One region of the Enterococcus silesiacus genome, then DNA from elsewhere that is predicted to be linked to it. Evidence: predicted binding sites of a transcription regulator. Region 1 holds the regulator's gene; each other region holds the start of a gene.
What was found. Region 1 encodes NrdR, which represses ribonucleotide reductase genes. Its sites were predicted from a motif close to ACACNATATATNGTGT; they were not measured.
Positions count from the first base shown of each region.

Region 1 (10,318 bases):
ATAATCAGTGATGAACGAAATGATTGCTAATGTAAGGAGGACAATCGTAAAAGGGGTAAAATATGCTTTGATTATCTCAACAATCAATGGTGTTTTTTTACCATGTGTAATGATATTTTCTCCGTACTTTTCTCTTGATAGGATGGCTTGCTGATGCGTTAGTCCTCCTTTAGAAGATTTAAAATACGTTATGATATTTTCAATTGAGTTTCTTGCAAAATATTCATACGATTGATTGCTCTTTTTTGATACTAATTCTCTTTTCTCCATTTGTTTCTCCTTCTTTCTAAAACTCTGATTATTGAAATCAAAAACGATTGTCAGAACACAATCATTCATTTGATTTCAATGATATTGTATTTTTTAGGGAACGGACTCATGGAAAAAGAGAGGCTGTTATCGGAGGAAGTTACTTGACTATACTAGAAACAAATAGACAATAGTATTCACATATCTTTAACAACGGTTTCTTTTTACATAAGTCCTTGATCATCTGACTACTGTCATCCATTTGTTTCCATCTCCTTTAGCGTTATATGTTTAATAATTCCAAGCTTGCCTATATTATTTTTAGCGTAAAACCTTTTCTCGAATTTTTTTAAAATCACTTGTCCATCTGAATACGCACACCCGACACTTTGATACCCAAAATGATCATAAAAACCCCAAGCTTGCTTACGTCCAGTTAAAAATACAGATTGAAAGTTCATCAGCTCTGCAATTCTTTCAGCAGATTCAAGCAATTTTTTTCCTAGGCCAAACCCTTGATAGCTTTCATCGATAGCCACTTGTTTGATTTGAGCTGCTGTTTGAGTTTTCATTGAAAGAAGTAATGTTCCCACCACTCTTCCATCAATCATCGCTGCCATATGGATGTCCTTTTTTTCATTTAAGGGTAAGTCATTAATCCAAGCTTTACCTGCACTTGTTTTTAGCAACTGGTTTCTTAACTTTATTCCTGCCCAATATTCTTCACTATTCCAATTTACGATTTTCACCATCGCTGCTTTACCATGTTGATTCCTCCATTCTTTTAGTTATTCATTTGATTAATCTCGATGATTTCTGAAAGCTGAGATAATTCTGAAATGATCGTATTGACAGCAAGTGTGCCATTTCTTGTCGCTTCGATTTCCAAAAATAGTCGGACTTTTTTTCCTGCTAGGTCTGTACAAGAAAACTTAGTAAATGTTAAACAATATTTATCTAACAATTGGATGATTTCTGTTCTAAGCATGACCTCACAAGTATTACTCGCAATCACTGAAAGATAATGGATCGACTCTATTTGTTTGTCTTCTCTTTGAACCGTGTAATCATCTATTTTGAGAGATAAATTTCTTAACAGGATATTGACTAACATTAAAACAACCGCACAAAGGACTCCTTCAATCACAAACCCAGCTCCAATCATGCTACCAACTGCTGCTGAACACCATAAAGTTGCCGCTGTATTGATACCTGTCACACTAAACCCTTCTCTTAAAATCACTCCCCCAGCAAGAAAACCGATCCCACTAACTACTTGTGCTGCTATTCTTGTCGGACTACTATCGTCTTGGATCAATGTAGACAATGAGACAAATTGACACGAACCAAATGTCACTAAAGTCATCGTTCTCATACCAGCTAATTTTTTCCGCCATTGTCTTTCTGCTCCAATAATCATTCCGGCAAAAATACTAGCAATAATACTGATTAAAAATGCATAAGTTTGCTCCTTTCTTAGATTTGCTTGTTGGATGTTAGGCTTTTTGGTCTTATCTTTCGTGGCTTACTAAGGAATGCTCACTATCTGCTTCATCATTTTGGAGAAATTTGTTGTTTCTTTTAATGGATTACTTCTCTCCCTTTGGTCGCCAAATACTGTTCATCATCTACTCTGGTCCTTGTTTAATCATAGTGGGTCTATTCTTAAAGCTTTTAGAATTTGATACAGTCGTAACGAATTATGGTGATTCAGGACTAAGGTTACTTCTCTCCCTTTGGTCGCCAAGTACTGTTCATCATCTACTCTGGCCCTTGTTTAATCATAGTGGGTCTATTCTTAAAGCTTTTAGAATTTGATACAGTCGTAACGAATTATGGTGATTCAGGACTAAGGTTACTTCTCTCCCTTTGGTCGCCAAGTACTGTTCATCATCTACTCTGGCGAAGCCAATCGTAGTGATTCACAGCAAAAACCTTCCGCCAAAACTCAGCGGAAGGTCATAAATAGGCGCACAAAAAAAAGCCTGCATGATCTAGTCGTTGAGTTTTGGCACTATACAACGTAAAAAGCAGAGCTTTTAGCTACCTTATGAAAAGCCTTGTAATCGACAATCCCTGTTCTACCCATTGGCATCTCTCGATGTTTTTGGGCAGTAGCCTGTGTTTGTATAGGAGCCTCACCTAACAAATCTATTTAGTTATCTTACAGGTGAAACTATACCATCATTTTAAAATGACTGTCAACACTTTTATTTAAATTTTATTTTTTAATCATTTCAAATATCAAAAAAACAGACACTAAAAACGTATGTTTTTTTACGTTTTCAGTCATCTGTTTTTTTAAATTTTTTATTAAATTTTTTCTACTTTCACAACTGAATTACCAGCAACTTGTGGTGGGATCGACATCGTCATAGCAGGTAAATCAACCAAAGTAAATTGGACCTTATCCCCTGCTTTCAAATTTTCTTCTGTAACATCATCAGCTAATTGGTTTGTTGAGACATTTAAAATAACTCCCTCATTTTTCATCATACCAAGGATTTTTTCGGGATCTTCAATTGCTTTGACCTCATTTAAAACCAAGCGAATCGATTGATCCACCGTTTCGTTTTTCTTCGCATCTTCAACTAAGACAGCCGTAAAAACTGCTTGCGACCTTTCTTTGTCTAAACTGCTAGATGTAGGTTCAGTTGATTGTTCTTTGTTACTAGTCAATATAGTTTCACTGCTTCCTTTCGATGTATCTTTTTTATTTTCAGCACAGGCTCCTAAAGAAATTAATGTCAAAATCGACAATAATGATACTACGATTTTTTTCATAAACTCGCCCTCCAATAGTGATACTTTATTATAAACGATCGCATTCATATCAGTCCATTCCTAGAATTGTAAGATTATTGGATACAAAAAAACTGTCTAGCGACTAGACAGTTTAACCATTTCTTCGATCATTGCCAGACATCGTGATCTCTTTTGCCAAGTATCGAATACGTTCCATGATTCTACGAGCTTTCAAAGGTTCTTGTTCTCCGCGTTGCGTCACGGATAAATGTTTCTCTAACTCTTTCAAATCAAGATTTGATGAAAAGAACGTCACTAATTGCTCTTGCATTCGATATTGTAAAATAACGCTCAATACATCATCACGAATCCAAGAAGTCATTGATTCCGCACCTAAATCGTCAATCATCAAAACTGGTGATTTCTTGACCGCATCTAGCTTTGGTCCAACCATGTCTTTACCAATTGCTTGCTTCATCTCTACTGTAAATGTTGGAAAATGAACGATCGTCGTAACAAAACCACGCTCAGCTAAACTATTAGCTATTGCACCCAACAAGAACGATTTTCCGACACCAAACGTTCCTTGAAGATAAAGCCCTTTATGAAATTCTTTTGGTTTTGACGTGTATTCATTTAAAAATTTCATTGTCTCAGCCATCGCTTGAGCGCGACCTTGGGATGCTGTATCGAATCTACTTAAACTAGCTTCACGAACATCTTTTGGCATATCCATTGCACGCACTCGCTTACGAATTTCGTCTTCTTTTTGCTTAGCGATAAGCGCTTCTGTCGGTACATAGGTGACATCAATATAATGGAAATTCAAGGTCAATTTAGGCTCGTATCCAGGAGCAATCATGGTTGGATCATTCAGCTGATATTTACGTTTTTCTTGAACAAATTCATAAAGTTTTGAATAGCTTTTGCGAACATCATCGTCCGTCAATCGCTCGCGATTTTCCTGAATAAACTGTTGCACATCTGTATCTTTTAAGACAACTTCAACAAGCTCATTGTACCGTTCGTTCATATCTCTATTTTGAATGATTTTTGACATTTCTTTGCCTACATCTTCCATTATTTGTCGCCTCCTTTACTCAAGAAATCTTGAATTTCTTTATCCAATCTTGCTTGCTCTTCTTTAGATAACTTTTGTTCCTCAACTGGATTTTCTACCCAGTCAGGCAACGTTTCTTGACGAATCGGTCGATTATTTTGACCATATCGTTGTCTTGTTTGCTTTTGTTCCTTGCCTTTTTTAGCAATTTCACGCACATGCTCAATGGCCTTTTCTGGTGAAAAAATACCACTTTGTGCCCACTCATTAGCAATTCGATTGATATAGTCCGCTTTTAGTGTGGGTTGTTTTTGGATATTATAAACATAATTGATCAATACATTAATCACACTATTAGGCAAACCAGATTTACTCACCAAATACTTGACCAACGAACGTTCTTGAGGAGTTGTATACCCACCACGTTCATTTTTTAAAGCTTCCAAATAATTTAGTGGAAAATTCTTTTCACTATCCATGATCATTTGGATATCTTGAGTTGAAAAGCCGTTCATTTTTAATGAGTTATAGCGATACGTTTGTTGATCCTCAGCAGATAAATCCACCGAATCATTCTGTTGAAACTCACTAAGTCTTTGTTTTTTATCAGGATCATAGGTTCTATAAATTGCTCGTTCAAAGTCTTTGACATCAATCTTACTCGTATAATAATCAAATGATTTAGAACAAAAATCGATCATTTCCAATTCTGTAATGCCAAATAAATTATGAAAGACAAACACTTCTTCTTTAAATCCAGTATTATTGTCTGGAAGCTTGATTCCAAGTTTCTCGATTCCTTGAACAAAATAGGACCAATCAAAGCTTTCGTTGACGGCACTTGGTTTTCCGGCAGGCCTTGGATCATCAAAAGCTTGCTCCATTTGACTTAGCTGTTTGCTTTGAGACACGATTTGCTCTTCTTTGAAGACATAGATGTCCTTAAATCCTACTGATACCTCTTCAAAGCCAGTTAAATTAAGATATTTCGGCTTAAAGTGATCAAATAACTTATCTAGCTTTCTTTGCCCTACGCTATTTAACAGTGTTAATGACAATACTTCATCTTTAAAAAAACGCTCAGCAGTTTCAGGATGATTTAAACGATAGATGAAATGGATGCCTAATTCGGAATCCTCTTTGGCAAAGGTCGACAATAAGCCAATACCTTCTAATTTCATTCTAGCTGCTTCAATTTGTTTCATGCTGATATCCATCATCGTGATCAGATCGGCATGAAACAGAGATTCACTCATTCCCGACTCATCAATCTCTGATAAAAGTGTTAAATATAAGCTGAATGCTTGCGCACCAATTATTGGCTGATATAAAAGCGTCAATACCGCTTGTTCTTGATCCGCTAAGGGAGAAGCAATCGCTGTTTTAAATATACTTTTAGGACGGATTTCTTTCCAATTGTCTTTCAAGGAAAGACCTCCTTATTCATTCGTTGTATCTGAATTTGAAGATTTTGCTTTATCAACGATTCCCTGCAGTTCTTTTAAGAACACACTCATATCTTTAAATTGACGGTAGACACTGGCAAATCGGATATAGGCGATTTCATCCAAATTAACTAAATCTTCCATTACATATTCTCCGACCAAAGTAGTCGAAATCTCATTTTCACCTAAGCTACGTACACGGTTTTCGACATTGTCAACGATTTGCTCCATTTGTTCCATGGCAACTGGACGTTTTTCAGCCGAACGGATCAATCCACGCAAAATTTTCTCTCTATTAAACTCTTCCCGGTCGCCATTTTTCTTGATGACTAACAAAGGGGCTGCTTCAATTCGTTCGAATGTTGTAAAACGGTAATTGCAATTTTCACATTCTCTTCGACGACGAATCGCACGACCATCATCAGCTTGGCGACTATCGATTACACGGGAGTTATTATGATGACATCTTGGACAACGCATAGTGTTCACCTCATTTTATCTAATAATATCTATTTTTAAAGTTTCGTTTTAGTTTACTTTCTATATTATAACATGAAATGCCTGAGAAACCAGTCATTAACGATTACTTCTTAAGCATTTTTTTCTTATTGTAGGTCTCTTATTTAATAACAAATTTTGATTGTTTAAAAAAAAATAATCGAGTGAGACAACGTTCCAACCGTTCAATCTGACCCAATTATTATCGTCTTACAGTTCTATTTTGTCTCGCGTGCCCCAACCTGTATTCTTATGAGTAATATATCCCCAAATTCGAACAGGTGACAATACAAAAATTGCCCATAGTACAGTAAATGGAAAAGCTAAAAAAACAATCCATTTATCCCGATTTGCCAAATCATTCCTGGGAATTGAAAGATAGGCTAAGGAATAAACTGCACTAAATGCTAACGGAGCAACTAAAATTAATGGAAAATCGGTCATTACAAAAAATACCCAGTAAATCAATTGATACTTAATAACATTCATAGCCGCAAACATTGCCCAGCCAAATGCCTGTCTAAAAAAAACAAAACTATTAACAGGGAACAGCGCTAACCGCCAAAAACCTCTAATAAAACTGCCTCTGTTCCAACGTAGATGTTGTCGCACATGATGACTCAATTTATTCGGCAAATCTGTATAAGAAACTGCTGTCATTTGAGCAACGGTTCTCCCTAAAAGCATTGCCGCCATTGTTAAGAAACTATCATCTGAAAATTCTACTCTAACACGACCAAACGTTTCATTTTCATATCCTAATTTTTGCGCTAAGTATAACACTTCAGCCCGATAAAAGGCAATGGGGCCGCTATTAACAGCTACACTGCCAAACATAGAGTTCATCGATCGTTCTATCAATACCATGTGTCCGATCACTAATAAATCTGTAATTACAGTCAAAAGATTATCTGTAACATTTCTTGTCACGATCACACCCGCAACGGAATAAACACGCTCATCTTCAAACGGAATAATGCCTTGTTCTATCGCGTGCTCTTCAAAAACAGTATCACTATCGATCGTCAAAATAATCTCATTATGAAAATCAGAAATTTCTAAATGCTTATACGCATTTAGTTGTGCTGCCCGTTTTCCACTATTTTTCTGCTTAATAAATTGAAAGGAGATTCCTTTTTCCGCAAAAATCTCTTGGTATTCTTTTGCAATCTCTGAATAATCAACAAGCGAGCTGCCATCATCAACTGCTACTAATTCAGCCGGCAGAAGTGTTTGATTTAGAATAGATTGAAATGTATTTTTAACGTTTTCAATTGGTTCATTATACATAGGCATCAGTATATATACATTTCGATTACTGACTTTTTCATAGGCATATGGCGTATATAGAGTACTTAAAATAAGGGTGGCTAATGCCATACCACCGCTCATTGTAAAAAAAGGTGCAATCCCACTCAAAGAATGGCGATAACCACTTGGCAACCTAAATTGAAACCATACAATCGCTAAAGAAAGAATCGAAACAATCGTAAATACTAACAAAAAACCATTTTTATTATACAGTGTATGCTTAATATTCTGACTTCGAATATTTGCCCAAAAGCCTATTTTATAGCGCCTAATTTTAGGCTTGATTCCTAACTTACGTAATATTTTTTTCTGTTGAGGTTTAAATGTACAATGAATAATGATTTCTAACATAAAAATGATCAACATGACTAGTAATGGGAGTTTTCCAGATAAAATAAAACTTTCGATTGACGGGTGAAAAAAATGAATCAACTCATAAACTGAGATATACAGTATGGAGACGATGGGGATCATATACAGAAAAATTATACCTAAGAATTCTAATAAAAAGAAAAATCCTTTTTTCATCAAAACATCCTTTCAAAAAAGTTTTGCAGTGAATCTAATCTATTTTGCTTAATAATGATAACTCCTTATCAACGTTACCTCTTTGAATTCAAGCTCCACTCCCTTGGGAAGGTCTAGTTCTACATTGCCCAAATTAATGCTTTGTTGTTCACCACTGACCAAAACTTTTCGACTAAGATTTCGTTTGATTAGACTTACCTTGAGTATTGTTTGTTTTTGCTCTTTTTTTAAGGTATCATCGTAACGAAAAATCTTCTCTTCACGGACTTTTATCAACTGATTTAGCGCCAATTTATTTTGAGATTGAGGAAATTTAATGTCTCTTTTGAGATTAATTTCAGTCAATTCCTTATTTGAAATTGCTGCCACTAACTCTTCCCATGAATAGATATCTACGTATTTCTTTTCCTTAACAATCAGCAAATCCTCTTGTTTTTTGGATGTATCAAATAAAAATTTATCTCTTCCGTAAATTAGGAAAATCACCGCAAGAAGAAGGAACAATGGTAATAGAACTATTTTTAATAGCTGGCATGAGCGATTTTGTTCAACGTGTTGTTTTTCTTTGCGTCTGTTTTTTCTCGAACTATCATTCATTATTTTTTCCACCTCCTACTTGAATAATCTATAATCAACGGGGGCATTAAACGGTCGTTAAATCATAAAACAATTGACTCTTATCCATAATAAGTTTTTTCTTGTCCTCATACACATCATGATCAACAGCATATATTACTAGATCATATTGCATCAGTTGTTGATAATCTTGTTCTAAACCGATTACTGTTTCATCGGTTGATGCACTGTATGGGTGCATCACATCATCATATGCAACAACGCTTATATTTTTCGCTTTTAATTTTTTTATCAGTGAAATAACTGAAGACATTCTGACATCAGCAATATTTTTTTTATATGTTACACCAATAACAGCAATACTCATCTCTGCAAACTCTTTTTTGCTCTGCGCCGAAAGATCTTTGATTTTTTCTAAATAATAATCAAGCATTGAATCGTTGATTTTTCCTGCTATATCGATCAGTGGTGTTTCTACTCCTCGGTCCGCCATCAGCCAAGTAAGATAATAAGGATCTACAGGGATACAGTGACCGCCAATGCCTAAATTTGGTGTAAATTTCATAAATCCAAAAGGTTTTGTTGCCGCTGCTTCTAACACTTCGCCTACTTCGATGTCTAAATTATCCGAAATTTTTTGAAGTTCATCTGCTAAAGCGATATTGACCAAACGGAAAGTATTTTCATATATTTTAGCTAATTCAGCCGTTTTCAAATTGGAAACGGAAGAAACATGGCTTCCAAAAAAATCTTCCACTTTTGATAGGCATTTGTTTGTATGTCCTGCAACGATTCTTGGGATTTTAGCACTGAGAGATTGTGTATTTCCTGGATCAATTCTTTCTGGGGAATAAGCGATGAAAAGATCAATTCCGATATGATAACCAAGTTTAGAAAACTCAGCTACAAGATATTCTTCCGTTGTTCCAGGATACGTTGTACTTTCTAAAATAATCAACGAGCCTATTTTCACTTTATTTTTGATCAAATTGACAGCCGATTTGATATAGCTTAGATCAGGAATTTTATTTTTATCGATTGGTGTAGGTACGTCAATAATATAGACATCTTTACCTTTGATTAATTGCCCATCATAGGTAAATACAGTCCTTTTTTCTTTCAACATTTGAACTGTTTCATCCAATACTGTGTCAAGAGGACTGATTCCTTTATTCAATATATCCACTTTTCGTTTATCAATATCAAATCCAATTACTTTATGACCATTTTTCACATGATTTATTATACTTGGTAGCCCAACATAGCCCAAACCAATTACCACTACTTCTTTTTTCATTTCACATTCCACTACCTTTTATTTTTTTTGCAATCCTTTTGCTCACAAAAGATAACACAGGTTTGACGGAATTGTCTATGTTTTCCGAACGAAAAACGTTATTTTAAAACGTTTATATAAATAACCATATTACGGTTCTATATGTATTAAAAAAACAAGAAAGCCACGTAAAAGCAATGCTCAATACGTGGTTACCCATATTCATTTTCATTATTTTTAAATTATCACAAAAAAATATAAACAACAATCATGTTATGTTATTCAAAAATATTTTTGGATACCCATTTTTGTACTATTTTTTCTGTCTCTTGAATACTTTTTTGATTATCAAATACGATATCTGCCTTTTGTTTTTTCTCCTCTATAGACAATTGACTATTGATCCGTCGTTGCGCCTCGTCTTGGGTTAAATTATCTCGTTTCATCAAACGGACTAGTTGCGTCGCTTCTGGAACGTAAACAACTGCTACTTTATCAACAAACTGATCATATCCGCCTTCAAATAATAAGGGGATGTCAACTACAACTAGTGATGATTCATTCTTTTTCTGATCAATCTGAGATAAAATCTCATCTCTTAAAAAAGGCGATAATACTTCGTTAAGCATC
Region 1 is NZ_JXLC01000021.1:19,464-29,781, forward strand. It holds gene mgtA (magnesium-translocating P-type ATPase) at 1-339, opposite strand, end outside; gene RV15_RS13375 (GNAT family N-acetyltransferase) at 504-1,001, opposite strand; gene RV15_RS13380 (MgtC/SapB family protein) at 1,034-1,744, opposite strand; M-box (ykoK) riboswitch at 2,236-2,406, opposite strand; gene RV15_RS13385 (hypothetical protein) at 2,563-3,033, opposite strand; gene dnaI (primosomal protein DnaI) at 3,146-4,075, opposite strand; gene RV15_RS13395 (replication initiation and membrane attachment family protein) at 4,075-5,481, opposite strand; gene nrdR (transcriptional regulator NrdR) at 5,494-5,979, opposite strand; gene RV15_RS13405 (glycosyltransferase) at 6,208-7,836, opposite strand; gene RV15_RS13410 (pectate lyase-like adhesive domain-containing protein) at 7,885-8,433, opposite strand; gene RV15_RS13415 (nucleotide sugar dehydrogenase) at 8,480-9,709, opposite strand; gene coaE (dephospho-CoA kinase) at 9,967-10,318, opposite strand, start outside.

Region 2 (10,318 bases), on a different contig from region 1:
GACAAGATGTTTTTGCGAATCCACGAAATGCAGCTGCTGGGAGCTTGCGTCAGTTAGATACAAGTATGGTTGCTAAAAGAAATCTTAGTACATTTTTATACACTGTGGCTGATTTTGGACCGATGACAGCACAAACTCAGTTCGATGCGCTGAATGAATTATCAGAAATTGGTTTTAGAACCAATCCTGAAAAAAAACTATGTCAAAATATCGATGAAGTTTGGGCTTATATAGAAGAATATCATGAAAAACGCTCAGAATTACCGTATGAAATCGATGGAATCGTGATCAAGACCAATGAGTTCACGATCCAAGATGAATTAGGGTTTACGGTCAAGGCCCCTCGTTGGGCAATTGCGTATAAATTCCCACCAGAAGAAGCTCAAACGGTAGTAGAAGAAATCGAATGGACGATTGGACGAACTGGTGTCGTAACGCCAACTGCTGTGATGCAGCCTGTTCGTGTGGCGGGGACAACGGTTAGCCGAGCAAGTTTGCATAATGCTGATTTCATCGCAATGAAAGATATTCGCTTGAACGATGCAGTCATTATTTACAAAGCTGGCGATATTATTCCAGAAGTCGCACAAGTCTTGACCGAAAAACGGGATGAAAATAGTCAACCCTATGAAATTCCAACTCATTGTCCAGTTTGTAATAGTGAGTTAGTTCATCTGGATGAAGAAGTTGCTTTACGTTGTATCAATCCGAAATGTCCAGCTCAGATCAAAGAAGGACTCAATCATTTTGTGTCTAGAAACGCAATGAACATCGATGGCTTAGGTCCGCGCGTATTAGAGCAAATGTATGATAAAGAGCTAATCGCTGATGTTGCTGATTTGTACTTTTTAACAGAAGAACAGTTGATGACATTAGAAAAAATCAAAGAAAAATCTGCGAATAATATTTATCAAGCAATTGCTGCAAGTCGTGATAATTCTGTTGAACGCTTGATTTTTGGTTTAGGCATTCGCCACGTTGGTTCTAAAGCAGCCAAAGTTTTAGCAGAACATTTTGGTGATCTACGAACAATCAGTAAAGCGACTAAAGAAGAAGTCGTGGCATTAGATTCGATGGGGGAAATCATCGCAGACAGTTTAGTGACTTATTTTGAAAATGAAGAAGTACATGAATTGATGGATGAACTGACCAAAGCTGGCGTGAATTTTGAGTATAAAGGGATTCGTACGTCCCAATTAGAGGCTGTAGAATCGCCATTCAAAGATAAAACAGTTGTTTTAACAGGAAAACTTACCCACTACAATAGAGAAGAAGCAAAAGAAAAAATTGAAAATCTAGGCGGCAAAGTAACCGGCAGTGTTTCCAAGAAAACAGATATTGTTGTTGCAGGCGAAGATGCGGGTAGTAAATTGACGAAAGCCCAAGATCTTGGAGTTGAAGTGTGGGATGAGCAGCAAATGGTTAACGCATTAGATAATAGCTATACAAAAGAAGAAGCAGAATAACTTGAAAACGAAACAAATTGAATTTTTAGCGTTATTTTTTACATTTTCAGACTATTTTCTTCCATCTCTCTCAAAAATACTTATAATTTTATGATAGAATAAGAAAAAAGCTACTTTTTAACGAGAAAGGTCGTTAACAGTTAAAAAAATGAACTAGTGAACTCTTGAGTGAGTTTTTCTAAGGAAAGAAGGGTATCCATGGCAATCAGTGAAGAAAAAGCAACACATGTAGCCAAATTGTCCAAACTGTCTTTTTCAAATGAGGAGTTAAAAGACTTTACTGAACAATTAGGCAAAATCATCGACATGGTGGAATTATTAGAAGAAGTAGATACAGAAGGAGTTCCATTTACCTCAAATGTTGCACACTCAATCAATGTTATGAGAGAAGACGTAGCAACACCTGGTATGGATCGCGATGAGTTAATGAAAAATGTACCTGAATCAGAAAATGGCTATATCAAAGTGCCAGCAATTATCGACAATGGGGAGGCTGGTGCATAATGGAAAAATTATACGATAAGTCACTAACAGAATTGCATGATTTACTTGTTTCAAAAGAAATCACTGCAACTGATTTAACACGAGCTACCTTGAATCGTATCAATGAGACAGAAAAAGATGTGGATTCATTTATTACGATCAGTGATGAAAAAGCTTTAGAATTAGCAAAAGCAATTGATCTTAAAGGGATCACTGAATCAAATCCTTTAGCTGGTATTCCGATCGGAATCAAAGACAATATCGTAACCAAAGATATTTTAACAACAGCAGCATCAAAAATGCTTCACAATTTCAACCCGATTTATGATGCAACAGTTATGGATAAAGTCTATCAAGCAGACATGATCCCTGTTGGAAAATTAAACATGGATGAATTTGCGATGGGTGGAAGTACAGAAACATCATACTTTAAGAAAACTAAAAATGCATGGGATCATACTAAAGTACCTGGCGGTTCTTCTGGTGGCTCAGCTGCAGCTGTTGCAGCTGGACAAATCCCGGTTTCTTTAGGAACTGATACAGGTGGTAGTATTCGTCAGCCTGCCTCATTTAATGGAATCGTTGGGATGAAACCAACTTACGGACGTGTGTCTCGTTTTGGATTGATTGCATTTTCTTCTAGTTTGGATCAAATTGGTCCGTTGACGAGAAATGTTAAAGATAACGCTTTGGCATTGAATGCAATTAGCGGTTTTGATGAAAAAGACGGTACATCTGCCGGTGCTTCTGTACCTGATTTTACTGCTGGTTTAACAGGAGACATCAAAGGCCTAAAAGTGGCTTTACCAAAAGAATATTTAGGTGAAGGTATCGATGCTGGCGTTCGTGAATCTGTTCTTAAAGCAGCAGAAACATTTAAAGCTTTAGGCGCAACGGTTGAAGAAGTTAGCTTACCTCATTCTAAATATGGTGTGGCTGTGTATTATATCATCGCTTCATCTGAAGCAAGCTCAAACTTACAACGTTTTGATGGTATTCGTTATGGCTACCGTTCTGAAAACGTCAAAAATCTTGAAGATGTGTATGTAAATTCACGTTCTGAAGGGTTTGGTATAGAAGTAAAACGTCGTATTATGCTTGGGACATTCTCATTAAGTGCTGGACATTATGATGCACACTTTAAAAAAGCTGGACAAGTAAGAACATTGATCAAACAAGACTTTGATAATGTCTTTGAAAAATACGATATTATCATTGGTCCTGCGTCACCGACTGTCGCTTTTGGTTTAGGTGAAAATATCAATGATCCAATCACAATGTACATGAATGATTTACTAACAATTCCAGTTAACTTAGCTGGATTACCTGGTATGTCAATTCCAGCAGGATTCTCAGAAGGGTTACCTGTTGGTCTACAAATCATTGGTAAAGCTTTCGATGAAAGCACAATGTATAAAGCAGCGTATGCGTTTGAACAAGCGACTGATTTCCATACGAAAAAACCTGTGATCTTAGGGGGGAATGACTAATGAATTTTGAAACTGTCATCGGACTTGAGGTCCACGTAGAATTAAAAACAAACTCTAAAATCTTTTCACCTGCACCCGCTCACTTTGGGGCAGAACCAAATAGCAATACGAATGTGATCGACTGGGGCTATCCAGGCGTATTACCTGTTATGAATAAACAAGCACTTGAATTTGGGATGAAAGCAGCACTTGCGCTAAATTGTGAAATCTCTAAAGATACACATTTTGATCGTAAAAACTATTTCTACCCAGATAATCCCAAAGCATACCAAATTTCTCAATTCGATCAACCAATCGGTCACGATGGCTGGATCGACATTGAAGTCGAAGGTAAAACAAAACGTATTCGTATTGAACGTGTGCATTTAGAAGAAGATGCTGGTAAAAATATCCATGGTGATGGCGGTTATTCTTATGTCGATTTGAACCGTCAAGGAACGCCTTTGATCGAGATCGTTTCAGAAGCGGATATGCGTTCGCCAGAAGAAGCCTATGCTTATTTAGAAGCAATCCGTTCAATCATCCTCTTTACAGGCGTTTCAGATGTGAAAATGGAAGAAGGCTCAATGCGTTGTGATGCCAATATTTCTTTACGTCCTTATGGTCAAGAAGAATTTGGAACAAAAGCAGAGCTTAAAAACCTAAACTCAATGAGTTTTGTTAAAAAAGGTCTTGCCTTTGAAGAAAAACGTCAAGCAAAAGTGTTATTATCTGGCGGTGAAATCCAACAAGAGACACGCCGTTTTGATGAAACAACCAACAAAACTTTATTAATGCGTGTTAAAGAAGGTTCAAGTGACTATCGTTACTTCCCAGAGCCAGATGTACCACGTTTTGCGATCGATGATGAGTGGATTGAACAAGTTCGTCACAGTTTACCAGAAATGCCAGCCTCTCGTCGTGCTCGCTACATCAAAGAATTAGGTCTGCCAGAATACGATGCAATGGTTCTAACATTAACAAAAGAAATGTCTGATTTCTTTGAAGCAGCATTAAACGAAGGTGCCGATGCAAAACAAGTTTCTAACTGGTTGATGGGTGAAGTTTCGGCCTACTTGAATAGTGAAAAAATTGAGTTACCAGATACATTATTAACACCTGCTAACCTAGCAGGGATGATCACATTGATCGAAGATGGTACGATCAGTTCTAAAATCGCTAAGAAGGTCTTTAAAGAATTGATTGAAAATGGCGGCGATGCCAAAGAAGTCGTTGAAGCAAAAGGCTTCGTTCAATTATCTGATCCGTCACAATTATTACCGATCATCAATGAGGTATTAGATAATAACCAACAATCAGTAGATGATTTTAAAAACGGCAAAGACCGTGCAGTTGGCTTTTTAGTTGGTCAAATCATGAAAGCAACGAAAGGCCAAGCAAACCCAGGCGTTGTAAACAAATTGCTCCAAGAAGAATTGGCAAAACGCTAGAAAGCAGCGAAAGATTATGAAAAAAGCAAGAGTGATTTATAATCCAACTTCAGGTAAAGAGTTAGTCAAGAAAAACCTAGCTGATATTCTTTCTGTGGTGGAAGAATGCGGCTATGAAACCAGTGCTTTTGCGACAACTCCAGAAGAAAATTCCGCTAAAAATGAAGCACGCCGAGTTGCAGAATTAGGGTTCGACCTAATTGTAGCAGCTGGTGGCGACGGAACGATCAATGAAGTCGTCAATGGCATTGCTCCTTTAGAAAAAAGACCGTCTATGGCGATCATTCCTGCTGGAACAACCAATGATTATGCAAGGGCATTAAAAATTCCTAGAGATAATATTCTTAAAGCCGCAGAAGTTATCAAAAAAAATCAAACCGTCAAAATGGATATCGGTAAAGCGCAAGATAGCTATTTTATCAATATTGCCGCTGGTGGTCATTTAACTGAATTGACCTATGAAGTTCCTTCAGAACTTAAAAGTATTTTTGGTTACTTAGCTTATTTAGCCAAAGGAGCCGAAATGTTACCGCGTGTCAAACCAATCAAAATGCGGATGGAATACGATGACGGTGTTTATGAAGGCAATGCTTCGATGTTTTTCTTAGGATTGACTAACTCAGTTGGCGGTTTCGAAAAGATTGCACCTGATGCAAAACTCGATGACGGAAAATTTTCTCTGATCATCGTAAAAACAGCTAACGTGTTTGAGATTTTACATTTAGCAGCACTGATGTTAAATGGTGGCAAACATATTGAAGATAACCGTTTGATTTATACAAAAACTAGTCATTTACATGCTGAAACACTTGAGCCAAACAGTCGTATGATGATCAATTTAGATGGAGAATATGGCGGCGATGCACCGATGGAATTTACGAATTTACATCAGCATATTGAAATGTTTGCCAATGCAGATGCGATACCGTCGAATGCGATCATGGGTTCAGTGTTAGACGATTACAATGACGAATCTGATGAAGAAGATGAGTATCTTGAAACAAGCAAAGAATTTGTAAAAGAAGTTGAACGTTTGACTGAAGAAGACATTGACAATAATGGAAAAATTGGTTAAGTGTTCAACATAAAAATCAGTATCTAAGGCAGATTTGTCTTAGATACTTTTTTGGTTCCTCTAGTTATAACTAAAGCATGAAAAACCAAACTATATACAATATATAGATGTTTGAAATTAAAAAACACAATATGTTGTATAAAAAATGTCTCATAATCAATAGTTGAGAAGGATTCTCATTGACTTGTGAATAAAACCGAGGTAAATTAAATAAGTCGTCATCTCTGCAGAAAATGATAAACAGGACAAGTGAGAGGTTTGTTTGAAATGAGTTCAAATTTCATTCTTAATGATTTTAAAGGTTGGGAACGAAAAAACTATCTTTTTTTATTTACAATGATTGGTGTGCAATTAGTTGGGTTCTTATTTAATCCATCTAGTTGGATTACTCTAGTGGGCGGTTTATCTGGTATTATCTGTGTCAATCTGATTGCTCAAGGTAGAGTGAGCAATTATATATTTGGTTTTATAAGTGCGCTGATCATAGGATATTTTGGATTCAAAAGCCGTGTTTATGCTGAAGTTTTACTTCAAAGCTTTTATATCATAATGGATATTACAGGTTTATATACTTGGTTAAAAGTTAGCGAAGATGGATCTGGTAATGTGACAGATGTCAAAACGTTGAAAGGCATTCAATGGCTGTATGCTGGACTTGTATGGCTGTCCATTGGTATGGCGGCCTACTATCTTTTAGGCTTTGTCAATGATGCTCAGCAGACTCTTGATGCTGTGACATTTAGTGTGTCGGCAACTGCGATGCTATTGATGATCAAAAGATATCAGTCACAATTCGTTTTTTGGCTATTAGGGAATATTTTCTCTCTAGTCTTATGGTTTAGAGCAGGGACCCATGCTGGTGGCGATTATGCTCTGTTTGTCATGTATAGCATGTATACAATCAATTCTATTTATGGCATGATTCATTGGTTAAAATTAAAAAAATAAACAATAATAGGTAGGGAGTTCGATGGCAGTGATCGTTTTAGCAGGTACAATTGGTGCAGGGAAATCTAGTTTAACAGAAATTATTTCAGAACATTTAGGATCAGATGCGTTTTATGAATCCGTTGATGATAATGAAGTATTGCCTTTATTTTATGCAGATCCTAAAAAATACGCATTTTTACTGCAAATTTATTTTTTAAATAAGCGATTTGACAGTATCAAACAAGCACTCTCTCATGAGAACAATGTATTAGATCGTTCGATCTATGAGGATTCTTTATTGTTTCACTTAAATGCGGATCTCGGTAGAGCAAATGAAACAGAAGTAAAAGTCTATGATTCTTTATTAGAAAATATGTTGCAAGAGTTGCCGTATGCAGCTCAAAAAAAGCGGCCAGATCTATTAGTGCATATTAAAATATCTTTTCCTAAGATGTTGGAACGGATTCAAAGACGAGGACGTCCGTATGAGCAAGTAGAACAAGACCCAGCTTTGTATGATTATTATAAAGAATTGAATAGTCGCTATGAACAATGGTTTGAAGCATACAATGAGAGTCCTAAAATCCAAATTGATGGAGATAAGTATGATTTTATCGAAAGTGAAGAAGCAAAAAAAAAAGTGATTAAGCTGATTGAAAATAAACTAGCAGAAATCAATTAAAACAAAAAAATTAATTTTTGCTTCTTTTAGCTATAGAAACAATCTCTCTATTGCTTTTCTAGCATTTTTTCATTAGAATGAGAGAAGCGCATTAAAGAAGGAGCGACTTATGAATAATTTTCCAGTGAACAAAAATGAAACAATCGAAGTTGATATTATTGATCTGACACATGAAGGAATGGGTGTTGCCAAAGTTGACGGCTACCCACTTTTTATAGAAAATGCTTTGCCAGGTGAAAAAATCGAAATCAAAGTCTTGAAAGTCGGCAAAAGCTTTGGCTACGGCAAAGTCTTGACGATCTTAAAATCAAGCGAAGACCGTGTCCCAGTTAAAGACGCAAACTTTACTAAAGTTGGGATCAGTCCGTTACAGCATTTAGCTTATGGGGCTCAATTGACGTTTAAAACAGATCAAGTGAAAAATGTAATGCAACGTGTAGCGAAATTACCGGATGTTCCAGTGTTGGGCACATTAGGCATGAACAATCCTTGGGGGTACCGTAATAAAGCGCAAATTCCAGTAAGAAAAATCGATGACAAACTACAAACTGGTTTCTTCAGAAAAAATAGCCATGATCTAATTCCATTAGAACATTTCTATATCCAAGATCCTAAAATCGATGAAGCAGTCATCAAAATCCGTGATATCATGAGACGTTACAGCATCAAGCCTTACAACGAATCTGATAACACTGGTAACTTACGCCATATCGTCGTTCGCCGTGGCTACCATACTGGTGAGATGATGATCGTTCTAATTACTAGAACACCAAAATTATTCCCAACAAGTAAAATCATTCCAGACATTCTAGAAGCGTTGCCTGAAGTTGTCAGCATCGTGCAAAATGTCAATGCTAAAAAGACAAACGTGATTTTTGGGGATGAAACGATTCTTTTACATGGCGAAGATAAAATGATCGATACGATTTTTGGTTTGAAATTTGAAATCTCATCTCGTTCATTCTACCAAGTAAATCCTCAACAAACTGAAGTAATGTATAATAAAGTCAAAGAATACGCAGCATTGACTGGTGAAGAAATCGTTGTAGACGCTTATTGTGGGATCGGTACGATCGGTTTAACTTTAGCGAAAGATGCGAAACATGTCTATGGTGTGGAAGTCATTGAAGAAGCAGCAAAAAATGCTGAAAGCAATGCCAAACTAAATGATATTACCAACGCAACCTTTACAGCAGGTTTAGCTGAAGAAGCATTACCAAGAATGATTGAAAATGATATCAAACCAGATGTTGTGATCGTTGATCCGCCACGTAAAGGGTTAGAAGCAAGTCTAGTGAAAACGCTGATTGAAACAAAACCTAAACGAATTGTTTATGTGAGCTGTAATCCAGCGACATTAGCACGTGATCTTGCCTTACTCGTTGAAGGTGGCTTTGAAGTCAAAGAAGTCCAACCAGTGGATAATTTCCCACAAACGACTCATATCGAGTCGGTATCATTGTTAGAACGAAAATAAACGCCTACATTACACCTATTATTAAGATGTGATCGTAGACACAATGAATAAAAATTGACTAAAAAAGCCTTTGTTTTTTAAGGCTTTTTTATTTTCACATCGATGTAAAAATAGTATAGATTTATCATGTTTTTTAGAAAAAAATAATAATAGATGTTTCAATGAATGCCTCTTACATTGTGTAATTGATCTTATTTTACTAAAGCACCGATTGTTCGTAAAATTGTTTTTGGATGCATAAAATGAATAGCTAATCTAGTAGCAAAGGGTGTATGGAATTTATGAAAATGTTTATTGAACAAAGTGACAATAGAAAAATTGAAATTTTAGATTACTTAATTCGCGCGTCTGGCGCAGTAACCTTTTCAGAATTAGTTGAGGTGATGCCATAACAATTCGATCGATAGTACTTTCGTATCAGGAAAATCCTTATCTTAATGAGAACAGGCTAGAAATTAATTATACTAAAGCAGGAACACTACACAGTATTCAGTTGAAAGATACTTCATTAACAAATGCCGCTTTTTTTTATCTTGAAAGAGCACCCTTATTTATAATGATTAAAGAACTATTTTTAGAAGGAGAGCTCAATCGAGAAAAGATATGTACTAAATATTTTATAAGCCAAGCGACTTTTTCTAGAAATAAATCAAAACTGAAAAAAATGTTACGGATATTTGAATTTGAATTAACGACGAACAATTGTATTGCAGGGAAAGAACACATGATTCGTAATTTTTTTTTTATGTTTTTTTCATACGCAACTTCAGAATGGCTTTTTTCTGAGAATGCTTATGTATCGCTAGAAGAATCAATGACCTCAGGATTTTTAGATAATCTTGATCCGGCTAAGAAAAGTCTTATGAGATTATTATTGTATATTAGTAAAGTTAGGAATATACAAGGATATTCAATAGATACTTCAACGACTATTGCATTTGAAGAAAATAGTAACTATGAACATTTTTATAAAGATATAGCCAATTATGTAGAGAAAAACTTTCCTTACATTGAAAAAAAAATAGAAGAAATACAATTTATTTTTTTCTTTAGTATACGTGTTAAATTAATAGTGCCAGATATATATCAAGAAGAGAATCTTTTAGTGGACACAGACCAAATAGAGAAGCTTGATAAAAGTAACGTTTTTCTTACAAAGTTAATTCTGGATCATTTTTTGAGGGAAATGAAGAGTTACGTTCCCTTGTTCAACAAAAAATGTTTCCTTTTTTGCTGTTCGTTCATTTTAATTTTATTGATATGAGGAAGTTTTTATATGTATATG
Region 2 is NZ_JXLC01000025.1:10,625-20,942, forward strand. It holds gene ligA (NAD-dependent DNA ligase LigA) at 1-1,466, shown strand, start outside; gene gatC (Asp-tRNA(Asn)/Glu-tRNA(Gln) amidotransferase subunit GatC) at 1,665-1,970, shown strand; gene gatA (Asp-tRNA(Asn)/Glu-tRNA(Gln) amidotransferase subunit GatA) at 1,970-3,439, shown strand; gene gatB (Asp-tRNA(Asn)/Glu-tRNA(Gln) amidotransferase subunit GatB) at 3,439-4,869, shown strand; gene RV15_RS14605 (diacylglycerol kinase) at 4,886-5,944, shown strand; gene pnuC (nicotinamide riboside transporter PnuC) at 6,212-6,892, shown strand; gene RV15_RS14615 (deoxynucleoside kinase) at 6,915-7,556, shown strand; gene rlmD (23S rRNA (uracil(1939)-C(5))-methyltransferase RlmD) at 7,666-9,033, shown strand; gene RV15_RS14625 (helix-turn-helix domain-containing protein) at 9,527-10,297, shown strand; gene RV15_RS14630 (hypothetical protein) at 10,252-10,318, shown strand, end outside.
Region 2: pnuC (nicotinamide riboside transporter PnuC) is a predicted target of NrdR. The motif match lies at 6,069-6,084, and genes of this name have one in related genera.

Region 3 (10,318 bases), on a different contig from region 1:
GTCATATGCCAACGATTCCAAAACTCCTTGATATTCCAGCTCAGAAACGGCTTATTAAAGTTGATTGGTGTGTCATACCCCATCAAGTAACTAGTTCCTACAGCAAACAAGCTGTAGCCTGCAAAATCAAAGAACAAATACATACTATAAATATACATATATGCGACTAATTCCCATGATATACCGCCTGATTTTGCAGCCAACTTCGCAACCACAGGTAGTAATACTTGGCCAAAGTAATAACCAATAATAAATTTATATAAAAATCCCAAGAAAAAATTGTGAATCCCTTTTCCTAGAAAATCTACATATTCAACAGGCGTCGGCGGATTTTCAACATCTTTTTCGAAACGACGGTAGCGATCGATCGGACCAGACGAAATCGTTGGAAAGAATAAAAGAAATTCGATATACCGTAAAATATTGTATTCTTTGATCGAGCCATCCCGCATTTCCATGATGATCTGCACAGATTTAAAGGTTAAATAAGAAATACCTAGGAACCCTAACAGAGAAGCATGACCTGAAACAAAAGGCACTACCTTAACTAAAACTAACGGTAAGATTGCTAAAAATACGGCTAAATAAAAGACCAGACTTTCGTTTTTCTTTTGACGATAATGAAAATAGAACCAAACGAGAATTGTCTGCCAAATGACATAGGCGATCAACGCTACGCCTTGTTTCCAGTCTTCACCACCAAAACTCATGTATAAGAACAATAATGTGACCAAAACTTGATACCAAGCCCAACGTTTTCCTTTAATAAATAAAGTCAGAATCATTGGTAACAATGCAATTAACAAATAAATAAAATAAATCGGATTCGCATAAGGAATCATATGAGGTACATCGATCATGTTGCATTCACCTCATTTATCAATCCTTTACGGTCGATCTTTCCATTTGCTGTCAGCGGTAGCTTTTCAACATAGATAAATTTTTGCGGAATCATATAGTCCATCACTGAACGGCTCAATTCTTCTTTGATTGCTTTGGTCAATTTAAATTCTTTTTCAAATTCATGAGGATTAGCAACCACAAAAGCGACTAATTGTTGAACCTTATGGTTTTGATATTTTGGCACTACTGCAGCATGTTTTATATAAGAAACACTGGCTAAATGATGATCGATATCTTCAAGTTCAATGCGATACCCATGCAGTTTCACTTGAAAATCGATCCGACCATCATAAATCAGCATCTCATTTTTTAGTCTACCAGCATCCCCTGTGCGATAAGCTGGTTGGCCTTTATACTCAAAAAAGGCATCCGCTGTTTTTTCTGGATTATGTAGATAGCCTTTAGAAACACTTGGGCCAGCGATCACGATTTCTCCTACTTCTTCTGCGGGAAGCTCATGATCCTCGTTCATGATATACACAGTTGTATCATTTTTTACATAACCGATCGGCACGCGACTATATTCGTCTAAAATTTCTTGGGTGATCTTAACGCCTGAAACTGCCACTGTGGCTTCTGTTGGTCCATAGGTATTGAAGATAGTAGCTTTAGGAAATCGCTCTAATAATTTCTGAGCCGTTGTTTTAGGCAACTCTTCCCCACAAAATAGAAAAACTTTTAAACTATCTACATGTTCACCATCAAACGTTGGCTCCATCAAACAAATATCCATAAATGACGGAGTTGAAACCCAAACTTCTATTTCCAGCTTGGGAAGTTCAGCAAACAGCTGTTTAAAGTCGTTGATGACGTCTTTAGGCAAGGGTGTCAAGGACCCACCAGAGGTCAAAGCAGGATACACAGCCATCACAGATAAATCAAATGAATAAGGTGCCTGTGATAAAAAACGCATGCCTTCAGTAATCCCAAAATCTGCCAACTCCCAATTCACAAAGCTTAAAAGATTTCCATGACTGATTTGAACCCCTTTAGGCACTCCAGTTGTTCCAGAAGTAAAAATAATATAGTAGGTTTCTGATTCAATAACAGGTTCAAGCTTGTTCGCATGTTGTGTGTCTACGAAAATGTTCTGTAATTCTTCCAATGAAATAATATCAGCAGCTGTTTTGATATCTGACCATTGCGCAACAGAGAAAATCACTGCCGGATCAGCTACATCTAAAATCATTTCAACTCGTTCTTTTGGTGTGTGTGCTTCAATCGGTATATAGGCATGTCCTGCTTTTGATGCCCCTAAAAAACATGCCAGCATTTCAAATTCTAATTCTCCGTAAACAACGACTGGACGAGCACGTCCTATGTTTTTTTGCAAATATGCAGCAATTGCATCGGAGTCACGCTTAAGCTCTCCATAAGTATATGTTCGTGTGTTTTCAATATAGACGGGACGGTTTGGCTCTGTTATCCCCCAACGATCAATTGCTTCAATAATATTTAAAATCGTCATGAAGTATTCCCTCCCTAAAATTCATTATAAATAAATGTACCGCCATCAATGTTTTTATAATGATATAAATAAATCAACATTAAAAGAATACCAAAATAAAATACGGTCTTTCCAATGAATTTCCCCCAGTATTGGACATTTGGTTGAGTAAAAAAAGCTTTCATTTTATCTTATGCCTCCAAATTTTTCATATAATCATATTTTTTGGTACTGCTATTGTAATCAATACTAACGAGAAAAGAAACTAAATTCGCGAATAAAGCCGTCTTCCATACTAACAGTTTTGTCACCTTCGAACAAAAAAAGGGTAGAACAAAACGCAAAAGATTTTGTTCTACCCTCTTTTACTAAAGAAAAAACAAAAAAATACTTTTTTAATCGCTTTGCTGCTAAAACAATTCTACACCTTAGAAGAGCCTTTTGATCATGTAAGACACCCCGCACTTATACTAAATACAGCCTCAACCATGATATAGAAGCCACTACTTCATTGAAAAATCCCTTTAAAGAAACTTAAACTATTAACGATCCTTGCCATGAATGATACGAGAGTAGATCGCTGAAGTTAAAAAGTAGTAAGCAAGATAGATCAAAATCAACATTCCACATGATAAATAGGCTAACCAATAACCAGAACTTGAAATTAATCTACTAAAGACATAGATCGCAAACGTTGCATGTAAAACCCCAATAATCATCGGCGGGAAAAAGATGATGCTGTTTTGCTGATAAATAAGCTGGGTGATTTTCTTTTTGGGAATCCCAATTTTCTTTAACAGATCGTAGTTTTCTTTTTCTCTTTCAGCTTCTGAAAATTGCTGCAGCATCAAAATACTTCCTGTAATGATCAAGGCTAAGACGCCTAAAAACATGGCTACATAAATGAATAGTCCCATCACTCTTCTTTCATATCTTAAGTCCGAAAAGCGACTTGCATAGTTTAATTGCCAAGCTTCCCGTTCGCCCTCTTCAGAAAACTCTGATGATTGATCTTTTTCGGGTTGTAGACTGGTTTTCGATGTATAACCTTCTAAATGATCGTTGACCCATTGATATTTATTATACACCGGTGAAATCCAGTTAGGTTTGACTTCTTCTGATAGCTTATTTGCCAGAGCATCCTCATCTTCAGTATTAATGTTAAAAGCTTGCAGTCTATAGGTGACACCTGAACTTATCTCATTGAACTGCTTATCAGATACAACAAGTGTCGGAAAACTATAGCGCAATAAATCTTGCCCCAGATAATCCTGGCGTACTTCAGAAACATGAAGTTTTATTCCATCTGTTAAAATAAACTCAGAACCATAACGAATGAACCCTGCTAAAATATTTTGAATACTGTCCAAAAGAACAACATCCTGATCATTCTTAAATTTAATATTTTTTAAATAAGGATTTATTTTTTGAAATTTTTGATAATTTGAAAGAGCTAATAAATTTATTGGACTTATCGTATTTTGATTATCATCCTGTCCAATTTTAAGATGAAATCGGCTACCCGTCAACTTATAATTTAATGTGACTAATGAATCGATTTTTGTATCCGGTTCCTGTTTGATTCTTTGAGCTAATTTTTCATAATCATCTTCGGCCACTATAAAATCAGTTGGCGTCGTAATATTTACTGAATTCATCCCGATCGTATAAAAAGAAGCTGCTCCACCAATCATTCCTAAGGCAATCGCAATAAAAATAGTGACAGACGATAGTGTACTGCTACTTCTTTTAATATTACGTTTTGTGTTACCTGATGCAAGCATGTTCAAATTTCGATAATAAGTATATTTATTTTTTCCAAATAAATATACGACTAAATACATTGTATATTTAAAAAATAAATAAGTACCTAACATACATATAAACATTATTATTAACGGTAACAATAAAAAACCGGCATAACCCGCTCTTGTTTTCACCAAGATAGTTCCAAAATGAATAACATTATACGATAAAAAATAACCCGTACCAATCAATACGACACCAAAAATACCTAAACAAATTCTTAGAACAGATATTTTATTTGGATCAGCTGCTCTTTTTTTATTGACTCTCAGCATATTCGATACTTGATAGCGGTAGATCAACCAAGTACTTCGAAGTGACACGGCTAAAAGCATAAAAACAAAGGCCACACTCGTTTGAATCATGGAAGGAAGGGAAATAGAAAACAGACTATCCACTTGTAAAAACATGGCTTTGGCCAAGATCATCGAGAATAATTTTGAAAAAATAATGCCCAAAATAATCCCCGTAATCAAAGATACCGCACCCAAAATCAATGTCTCTACAAAAAATAAAAAGGCTATTTGCTCTTTTCGCATCCCAATTAAATGATATAAACCAATTTCTTTGCCACGCTTCAATAAAAAGAAGTGATTTGCTGCAAACATAAAACCTAATATCATAATAACAATCAAAATACCGCCTAAATTCATTGCCCCATCAATATGGACCTCTTGCCCAACTCGATTTGTTAAGTTTCTATTATATGTAATTGCGCTAAAACAATAATAAACGACAACGGCAAACGTCATACTGACAAAATAAACCAGATAATTGAGAAATTGTCCTTTAAAATTTTTCCAAGATAAATTAAAAATCATTAGCCCGACCACCTCCGCCGATCGTTGCCTGCATATCGATCACTCGATTAAAAAAATCTTTTCTAGATCCCTGACGAACGACTTCTGAAAAAATCACCCCATCTTTTATGAATAGAATTCGATTGCAATAACTGGCCGTATAAGGATCATGAGTGACCATCATAATTGTAGCATCATCTTGTACATTCATATTTGTCATATACTGCAGCAATTCTGCGGCTGATTTTGAGTCTAAAGATCCTGTTGGCTCATCTGCAAAAATGATTTTAGGCCTCGTAATCAGGGCACGTGCCGCAGCTACCCGTTGCTTTTGTCCCACAGATATCGCATTAGGATATGCAGTCAATAACTGATTGATTCCTAAAGTATCTGTAACATGAGTCAAGCGTTGTTCCATTTCAGTTAAAGGCATCCGATCCAAAGCTAAAGGCAGTAGAATATTATCTTTGACATTCAAGGTATCCATTAAATTGAAATTCTGAAAAATAAACCCTAACTTTTTACGGCGAAAATCACTGATTTGATTATCACGCATTTTCAATATATCTTGCCCATCGATCCGAACAATTCCAGTTGTTGGCAGCGAGATCGTTGAGATGGTATTCAGTAAAGTAGATTTTCCCGCTCCGCTGGGTCCCATGATACCAACAAATTCACCTTGATCTACTGAAAAAGAAATATTGTTTAAGACTTGAACTTTATTATTTCGATAACCGTAAGATTTGCTTAAATGATTCACTTCTAAAATTTTTGTCATAGTTTTCGCTCCACTTTATTCATTGTCCTTATTCTACCAATATATTGTGAGACTGAACATCGTTTCCTCTTACAATTAAGTAATAATAAAAAAAAATTTATTAATCCCTTATTTTTCTTAACAAGAATGTTGTGACAATTTCCACAAACCTTTTAGGGAGTTGTTTTCACTATTTTTTCATTTCTCATAAACACTATATGTAGTTGCTACAAAGGAATAAAAATTAAATTTCACACTATATATAGTTGAAAGATTGACTTAATTGTTTTATGATTAGGAAGGAATAAATCTATGAGGAGATGGGTAGTAATGATGGAGATTAAACACGCTAATAATGAAGTGAGTTCTACTGCTTCGCCCTTGCACACTATGAAAATCGTTAAAAGAGATGGACGTCTGGTTGATTTTGATGATCGAAAAATTTATGATGCTTTGATCAAAGCTGAACAAAAAATTCGTGGTTCTTTGGACCCACTTGCCCATGAGCGTATTCAAGAAATCGTTGAAAGAATCGATCAGGAAATTTCAGATCGTTTTGCCGAAAATGTAAAAATTTATGAAATCCAAAATATCGTCGAACATATTTTGTTGACAAAAAATGAATACGAACTAGCGGAAGAATATATCAATTATCGCACTCGTCGTGATTTTGAGCGTAGCAAAGCTACTGACATTAATTTTACGATCAGCAAATTAATCAATAAAGACCAATCCGTTGTCAATGAAAATGCGAATAAAGACAGTGATGTTTTCAATACCCAACGAGATTTAACCGCTGGAATCGTTGGTAAATCGATTGGTCTTAAATTGCTACCTCCTCATGTTGCAAATGCACATCAAAAAGGTGATATCCATTATCATGATTTAGACTACCATCCATATACGCCAATGACTAACTGCTGCTTGATTGATTTCAAGGGAATGTTAAACAATGGTTTCAAAATCGGTAATGCTGAAGTTGAACCACCTAAATCGATCCAAACAGCAACTGCTCAAATTTCACAAATCATAGCTAATGTAGCTTCAAGTCAATATGGGGGTTGTTCAGCAGACCGTGTAGATGAATTGTTAGCTCCTTTTTCTGAATTAAATTATCAAAAACATTTAACTGATGCTAAAGAGTGGATCGAAGGAACTGATCGCCAAGAAGCCTATGCTAAAAGTAAAACTAAAAAAGATATTTATGATGCGATGCAAAGCTTAGAATATGAAATTAATACCTTATTCACCTCAAACGGGCAAACACCTTTCACTTCCTTAGGCTTTGGCTTAGGTCTAAATTGGTTTGAACGTGAAATTCAAAAAGCTATTTTACAAATTCGCATCAATGGTTTAGGTAGTGAGCATCGAACAGCTATTTTCCCTAAACTGATTTTCACTTTGAAACGCGGTGTAAACTTAAATGAGACTGATCCTAATTATGATGTCAAACAGCTGGCATTAGAATGTGCGACAAAACGGATGTATCCTGATGTTTTAAATTATGATAAATTAGTCGATTTGACTGGTAGCTTTAAAGTACCAATGGGTTGCCGTTCTTTCTTACAAGGCTGGAAAGATGAACACGGGGAAGAAATCAATGTAGGCCGTATGAATTTAGGTGTTGTGACTTTGAATCTTCCTAGAATTGCTATGGAAGCCCATGGCAATGTGGATAAATTCTGGGCACTATTGGCCGAGCGCCTTGAGACAATGAAAGATGCTTTAGTTTATCGAGTTGAACGCTGTAAGGAAGCAACACCAGCAAATGCACCGATTTTATATATGTATGGTGCTTTTGGAAAACGTTTATCAAGAAAAGAATCGGTTAATGAACTATTCAAAAATAAACGTGCGACCGTTTCCCTTGGCTATATCGGCTTATATGAAGTCGCTTCTGCCTTTTATGGTGGCGATTGGGAGACTAATCCTGAAGCCAAAGATTTTACAATTGAAATTTTAAAAGATTTAAAAGCGCATGCTGATGACTGGGGCAATGAATATGGTTATCACTTTAGCGTCTATTCAACACCAAGTGAAAGTTTAACAGACCGTTTCTGTCGTTTGGATACTGAAAAATTTGGCGTGATCGAAAATATCACAGACAAAGAATATTATACAAACAGTTTCCACTATGATGTTCGTAAAAATCCAACCCCATTTGAAAAATTAGATTTTGAAAAAGACTATCCGCAATATTGCTCCGGTGGTTTTATCCATTATTGTGAATACCCAGTCTTACAGCAAAATCCCAAGGCCTTAGAGTCTGTTTGGGATTATGCCTATGATCGTGTTGGTTATTTAGGAACAAACACACCAATCGATCATTGTTACGAATGTGGTTTTGAAGGAGATTTCAACCCCACACAGCGCGGTTTTGAATGCCCACAATGTGGTAATCACGATCCAAAATCCTGTGATGTAGTGAAACGAACATGCGGCTATTTAGGTAATCCACAAGCTCGACCAATGGTTCACGGACGCCATAAAGAAATCTCATCACGAGTGAAACATATGAAATAAAAAGCGAAGCGAACTGATTAACTCTGACAGAAAAATAGGAACTCTTGGTCGTGACGCTTTTTGTCACTAGTAAGAGTTATCTTTTTTCCGAAGAGTTGGTTCGTGCAGCTAGATTAAATAAAAAGTGGAGCGAACCGATTAACTCTGACAGAAAAATAGGAACGCTCGGTCGTGACGCTCTTTGTCACTAGTAAGAGTTATCTTTTTTTCGAAGAGTTGGTTCGTGCAACGCTTTGCAGACATTGCTTTTATTTGAAAGGATGACTAACATGAGAAATCCTAAACCACAAGAATGGTTAGCAGAAGAACTTAGTCAAAATTATATTGGTGATTACAAAGCCTTTAACTTTGTAGATGGGGAAGGCGTGCGAAATAGTTTATATGTTAGCGGCTGTTTATTTGCCTGTGAAGGTTGCTTTAATCAAGCCGTCCAAAATTTCCGCTACGGTAAACCTTTTACAAAAGAATTAGAAGATAGAATCATCGAAGATTTATCACATGATTATGTACAGGGCTTGACCTTATTAGGTGGGGAACCCTTTTTAAATACAGCGGTTTGTTTGACCGTTGTCGATCGAGTTCATAAAGAATTTGGTGACAAAAAAGACATTTGGTCTTGGTCAGGCTATACCTTTGAAGAATTATTATTAGAATCCAGCGACAAGTTGGAACTATTGAATAAAATTGATATCTTAGTAGACGGACGATTTGAATTATCAAAAAGAAACTTGAATCTCCAATTCAGAGGCAGTAGTAATCAGCGGATTCTTGATGTCAAGAAATCTCTAGCCTGTGGACAAGCTATCATTTGGGACAAATGTCATGACGCTGAACAAGTGTATGAACAAATAAAAAAAGGAAACCTGATTTAAGTCTTATTCCATAAGAAAAATCAGGTTTCGCCATTGACCGGTACAGCAGCAGAAAACTTTCTTGTTGCTCTATCGGTCTTTCTTTCTATTCATTATCAAATCATTGGCTCATCTTTTATTGGCGTATTACAATACAAAATAGAAGGCTTCGTTACTAAATAATATTACCCAAAAATATAGGAGGATACACTATTATGAAAACAAGTCAACTACTGACTACTAAAAAAGCGATCATCACAGGCGCTGCTTCTGGTATTGGTTTTGCTACAGCCAAATTGTTTATAGAAAAAGGCTTTAATGTTGGGTTGATTGACGCTGACAAAAGTCGGTTGGAGCTTATTGCCAAAGAGTTCAAACAGAATGGTTATGATTGCTATTATAGAAGCGTGGATGTAACCGATGAAATCCGTTTAAAAAAGGCCATCGACGAATTAACTAACAGTCTTCAAGGCTTGGATATCTTCTTCAGTAATGCTGGGATCAATGGTACGTGGGCACCGATTGAAACCCTAACAGTTGATGAATGGGATACTACGATAAATACGAATCTACGTAGTACGTTTTTATGTATAAAATTTGCGATTCCCCATATGAAAGAAAATGGCGGTTCAATCATTGTAACAAGCTCTATCAATGGTACGAGAATTTTTAATAATTTTGGTGCTTCCGCATATAGTGCTTCAAAAGCTGGACAAGTAGCGTTTACTAAAATGGCAGCCTTAGAGCTTGCTCGCTACAATATTCGTGTCAATGCAATTTGCCCGGGGGCTATTGATACAGCAATCAATGAAAAAACAACTTATTCAGATGAATTAAAAAAAATTGAAATCAAGGTAGAATTTCCAGAAGGCGATCGACCTTTGAAAAATGAAACAGGAACCAGTGACCAAGTTGCACAATCCGTTTTATTTTTAGCTACGGATGTGTCAGCAAATATCTCTGGAACAGAACTCTATGTGGACGGTGCAGAATCTTTACTTTAATCGCTGTTAGACAAAAACATAGAAACTAACTTTCTTGAAATACAGATAAAAAATAAGATCAGAGGCAACTTCGAGAAATAAATTGGCATTCACAAAATTTGAAGAACACCAATTAGCTACCAAGAATCACCAGTTCATAACTTCACTATGATTCTTGGTCATTTTTTGTTTAGACTAAAATCAATTTGTCTTGAAAAAAGCCAAGATCTCTGAACGGATTTTCTGAT
Region 3 is NZ_JXLC01000009.1:36,471-46,788, forward strand. It holds gene dltB (D-alanyl-lipoteichoic acid biosynthesis protein DltB) at 1-860, opposite strand, end outside; gene dltA (D-alanine--poly(phosphoribitol) ligase subunit DltA) at 857-2,371, opposite strand; gene RV15_RS07865 (teichoic acid D-Ala incorporation-associated protein DltX) at 2,386-2,535, opposite strand; gene RV15_RS07870 (FtsX-like permease family protein) at 2,893-4,977, opposite strand; gene RV15_RS07875 (ABC transporter ATP-binding protein) at 4,967-5,734, opposite strand; gene nrdD (anaerobic ribonucleoside-triphosphate reductase) at 6,044-8,236, shown strand; gene nrdG (anaerobic ribonucleoside-triphosphate reductase activating protein) at 8,506-9,108, shown strand; gene RV15_RS19055 (hypothetical protein) at 9,142-9,270, shown strand; gene RV15_RS07890 (SDR family oxidoreductase) at 9,303-10,091, shown strand; gene RV15_RS07895 (cryptochrome/photolyase family protein) at 10,272-10,318, opposite strand, start outside.
Region 3: nrdD (anaerobic ribonucleoside-triphosphate reductase) is a predicted target of NrdR. The motif match lies at 5,967-5,982, and genes of this name have one in related genera.